DNA from 2 places in the Nocardioides sp. Z35_8 genome. Region 1 is predicted to be linked to the other one. Evidence: predicted binding sites of a transcription regulator. Region 1 holds the regulator's gene; the other holds the start of a gene.
What was found. Region 1 encodes LexA, which represses DNA repair genes until DNA is damaged. Its sites were predicted from a motif close to TCGAACANNTGTTCGA; they were not measured.
Positions count from the first base shown of each region.

Region 2: a site for LexA is predicted at 1,225-1,240, ahead of imuA' (DnaE2-dependent mutagenesis accessory factor ImuA'). Genes of this name have one in related genera too.

Region 1 is NZ_JCAQIE010000001.1:259,725-262,109, reverse strand. It holds gene AC54T2_RS01245 (NAD(P)-binding domain-containing protein) at 1-80, opposite strand, end outside; gene AC54T2_RS01240 (LysR family transcriptional regulator) at 163-1,050, shown strand; gene lexA (transcriptional repressor LexA) at 1,052-1,774, opposite strand; gene AC54T2_RS01230 (SDR family oxidoreductase) at 1,903-2,385, shown strand, end outside.
Region 2 is NZ_JCAQIE010000003.1:335,409-337,793, forward strand. It holds gene AC54T2_RS15975 (phospholipase D-like domain-containing protein) at 1-1,078, opposite strand, end outside; gene imuA' (DnaE2-dependent mutagenesis accessory factor ImuA') at 1,251-1,937, shown strand; gene AC54T2_RS15985 (Y-family DNA polymerase) at 1,990-2,385, shown strand, end outside.

The DNA.
Region 1 (2,385 bases):
CGTGCGCCCGCGGAGGCAAGGGTCTCTGCCATCGCCCGGCCCATCCGCCCGAGCCCCAGCACCACCACGTGTTCGTTCATGCCTACGACCATGGAACCGGCAGCGGCCTGCGACAAGCGGAGGTGTCGCATCGCTCCATGCGGTCTGCGCATACTTCTCTGCATGGCGTTGACGGCGTGGCGGACCTTCGTGGCGGTGTGCGAGGCCGGCTCCTTCACGGCCGCGGCCGACGAGCTCGGCTACACCCAGTCGGCGATCTCGCGCCAGGTGGCGAGCCTGGAGCACGACCTCGGCGAGGCCCTGCTCGAGCGCCTGCCGCGCGGGGTCCGGCCGACGGCCGCAGGGCAAGCGCTGCTGCCGCACGCGCGCCTGCTGGTGGGTGAGGCGGCCCGGGCGAGGGACGCCGTACGTCGCGCCCGCGCTGGCGACGCGGTGCCGCTCACCCTCGGCGCCGTGCCCTCCGCCTCCGTGGACCTCGTGCCCCGCACGCTGCGGTCGCTCCCGGCCGAGGGTCCGCGGGTGGCGCTGCGCTCGGACGGCTCGGCCCGGCTGCACGAGCGGGTGCGCACGGGCGACGTGGACGTCGCGGTGGTCACCGACTATCCACCCGGCCTGCCCACGGACCCCGAGGTGCGACGTACGAGACTGCTCGAGGACGAGATGTGCGTCGTCCTGGCCGCGGGGCACGCCCTGGCCGCCGGCCGCCGGCGCGTGCGGCTCACGTCGTTCGCCGACGAGATCTGGGCCGAGGACCACCCCGGCTCGGGCAGCCTGCTCGAGCGGGCCGCGGGCCGGGTCGGGTTCGAGCCCAGGGTCGAGCTGGTGGCGGGCGACCTGCTCGGCAAGGTGGCACTCGTCGCGGCCGGGCTCGCCGTCGCCCTCGTGCCGGCGATGCTGGTGCCGGGCCTGCCGGCGGGCGTCGCCGTACGCCGTCTGGTCGCGCCACCGACCCGCACCGTCTACGCGCTGAGCCGCGAGCGTCGTCCGCGGCCCGGCGTGCAGGAGCTGACGGCGGCGCTGGTCGCCGCCGCGTCCGGCTCCGCGCGGTAGGTCAGAGGCTGCGCAGGACCGCCGTCACCACGCCGAGGATCGTCGCGTCGTCGCCGGGGATCGGGTCGTAGGCGTCGTTGTGGGGGAGCAGCCACACGTGGCCGTCCTTGCGCTGGAACGTCTTGACGGTCGCCTCGCCGTCGATCAGCGCGGCGACGATCTGGCCGTTGGTGGCGGTCTGCTCCTGGCGGATCACGACGTAGTCGCCGTTGCAGATCGCCGCGTCGACCATCGAGTCGCCGGAGACCTCGAGGAGGAAGAGGGTGCCGTCGCCGACGAGCTGCTTGGGCAGCGGGAAGACGTCGGTGACCTGCTCCTCGGCGAGGATCGGGCCACCGGCGGCGATGCGGCCGACGACCGGGATGTTGATCGCCGTCGGCATCGCGTCGCCGATGCCGGTCTCGTCGATCGAGGTCTCCTCGCCGCTCGACATGCTGCGACGGGCGGCCATCACCTCGGGGAGGAACACCTCGAGGGCGCGGGGACGGTTGGGGTCGCGCTTGAGGAAGCCCTTGCCCTCGAGCACGCGCAGCTGGTGGGCGACGCTCGAGGACGACGTGAGGCCGACGGCCTGGCCGATCTCGCGCATCGACGGCGGGTAGCCCTTGGTCTCGATGGAGTCCTTGATCGTGGCGAGCACCCGCTGCTGGCGCGGGGTCAGGCCGGTGGCGTCCGGGGGTCCGTCGGGCATCTCGATGACGTTCTTGTCGTCCTGCTTGGCCATGCGTCCTCCAGTGCGGTTGCCCCCTCCGTCCACGGCTGGTCAGGGAGGAGCTGGTGCGCCCACCGTAGACCGCCCGGCAGGTCAGGATCAAACACCTGTTCGAAGCCGCGTGTCGCTAGGGTCCCGCCATGACGACACGCTCCTCGCGACCCTCCTCGGCACGCTCCTCGACCGGGACCCCCACCGTGAGCGTCGTGACGGGTGGTGCGCGTGGGATCGGTCGCGGCATCGCCGAGCTGATGATCGCCCGCGGCCACCGGGTCCTGATCGGCGACCTCGACGGCGCCGCGGCGACCGCCACCGCCGACGAGATCGGCGCGGTCGCCGGCCTGGCCCAGGACGTACGCGACCCTGCGTCGCACCGGCTCGTGGCGGAGGAGGCGGCTCGCCACGGCGAGCTGACCGCGTGGTTCAACAACGCCGGCGTCGGCGACGACGGCACGCTCGCCGAGCTGGCGGAGGAGCAGGTGCGCCGCTTGGTCGAGGTCAACCTGCTCGGCACGATGTGGGGCACCCGCGCGGCGCTCGCGGCGTTCGGCCCAGCGGGTGGCGACGTCGTCAACGTGGCCTCGCTCGCGGGCCTCGGCCCGGTGCCGGGATACAGCGTGTAC
Region 2 (2,385 bases), on a different contig from region 1:
CGTTGTTGAGGTCGAAGTTGTCCTCGGTGTTGTAGTCCATCCCGGTGGAGCGCAGCGGGATCCGGCCCCGCCTGGTCGGGGCGCCGATGATGCCCTTGGTGCGATAGCCGATGAGCCCGTAGCTCACCCGCACGTCGCAGCCCTGGATCCACTTCTGGCGGATGGCCTCGGCCAGGTAGTCGCCGCGACTGCCGCGCATGGTGTGCATCGACAGGGCCAGGCGGGTGCGGGTGACCTTCCCGGTGACGGGGTCGACGTTGCGGCACCCGACCCGGTTGAGCAGGGTGACGACCAGGTCGTCCTTGAGGGGCGCGACCCGCGGGAAGGCGACGACGGTGTGCTTGTCGACGGAGTCGTCGCACACCGGCCCGACCGGGGTGCCGCAGAACGAGATCGGCGGCTGGCGGGTGTCGTAGTCGCGGCGCATGTCGTTGAAGAGGCCGACGAACTGGCGGTACAGCTCGTGGTCGCCCGAGGTGAAGTAGAGGTCGTTCCACTGGTGGATGGCGGCGTTGCGCGTCATGTTGGCCGAGCCCACCGCGATCACGTCCTCGCTCGCGCCGGCCTGGCTGAAGAGGTAGAACTTCGAGTGCAGGTTGTTGAACTCGTTGGCCGTCCCGCGGCAGCTCTGCTTGCACTTGTAGATGAAGCTGTTGCGACGCGGGTTCTTGCCGACCTCGGCCCGGATCAGCTTCATCGCCCTGGTCTCCCAGTGGTCGTTGAGCAGCATCTGGACCCGTACGCCGCGGCGGTGCGCCGCGACCAGCGCCTGGGCGACCGGCACCCGGTCGAGCGAGTAGATCGCGATCCGGATCGTCGACCCCTTCGGCGTGTGGTTGATCGTCTCGATCACCCGTCGCTCGATCTGGAAGTGCCCCTTGCGCAGGTGGGGGTCGTTGAAGAAGGGGCCCTTGAAGGCCTCCCAGCGCGCCGGTCTGGCCGACGTGCCGGCACTCGGACCGGCCTGGGCCGCGACCGTCCCTCCGGGCACTGCCCGACCGGGGGCGACCGGACCCAGCATCGCCACCACCAGGCCGACCAGCACCAGGCAGAGGCTCCCCACGAACCTCGACTTCATCGACACGACCCCCACCTCTCGACGCGCTGTGCCCTTCAGGATAAGCAGACCGGCCCGGCTCTGGGGGCCTCTGCGGCCACGTCCTCGGACCGCTTCTAGCACCTCGCCCGCAAGTCCGGCAGGGCAGGTCGACTGGCTTGACTCGTTCGAACGCCTGTTCGATCATGAGGGCATGTCGTCCGCCCGCTCCGTCGCCCTCGACCCGGGTCGCTCCGTGGTCGAGCAGCTGCGCGAGCGGGTGGCGGCCATGGAGAGCAGGATGGAGATCAAGGCGGCCGGGGAGCCCGTCCCCACCCTCCCCGGGCTGGCCGGCCTGATGTCCCTGCACGCGGGGGCAACCTACGCCGTCGACTCGGCGTCCCTGGCGCTGGCCCTCGCCGCCGGGGCCTCCCGGGCCGGGGAGTGGGTCGGCTTCGCCGGCTGGCCCGACTTCGGCGCCGAGGCCGCCGCCGAGCTCGGGATCGAGCTGTCCCGCACGGTGCTGGTGCCCGATCCCGGCGAGCACTGGCTCGAGGTGACGGCGGCGCTGGTCGACGTGCTCCGGGTCGTGGTGCTGCGCCCGCCGGCCACCGTCGACGAGCGCACGGCGGCGGTCCTCGACTCGCGGCTGCGCACCCGGTCGGCGGTGCTGGTCGTGCAGGGCGACTGGCCGCGCGTCGAGGCGCGGCTGAGCCTCGAGGGGTCGACGTGGAGCGGTCCCGCCGCGGGCGCCGGGCAGCTGGAGCAGCGCCGCGCGCACGTCGTCGTCCGCCGCGGGGCGCGGCCGGCCCGGCGTGTCGAGCTGGCCTGGCCGGGTGTGCGGCCGGTCGCCCCTGATGTCCCGCGGCGGGTGCGGGAGATCCACCGGGCCTCCGGATGAGCTCGCGGGTGGGGTCGCAGGTGAGGTCGCGGGTGGTGTCGCGGTGAGGGTGATGGTCGTGTGGTGCCCCGACTGGTCGGTGGTGGCCGCGCTCGACGAGGCGGGCAGGTCGCTGCGCTCCCCCGCTGCCGTGCTGGCGGCCAATGCCGTCGAGGTGTGCAACGGTCCGGCGCGCGCCGAGGGCGTACGCCGCGGGCAGCGCCGGCGCGACGCGCAGGCCAGGTGCCCGGAGCTGGTGCTGCTGCCGGCCAACCCCGACCGCGACGCCCGCGCCTTCGAGCCGGTGCTGGCCACCGTGGAGGACCTGCGTCCCGGGGTCGCGGCCCTGCGCCCCGGACTGCTGGCCGTCCGCGCCCCCGGCAGCTGGTACGGCAGCGAGACGGCCGCGGCGGCCACCGCCTGCCAGGCCATCGTGGAGGGCGGCGTGTGGGACGTGCGGGTGGGCATC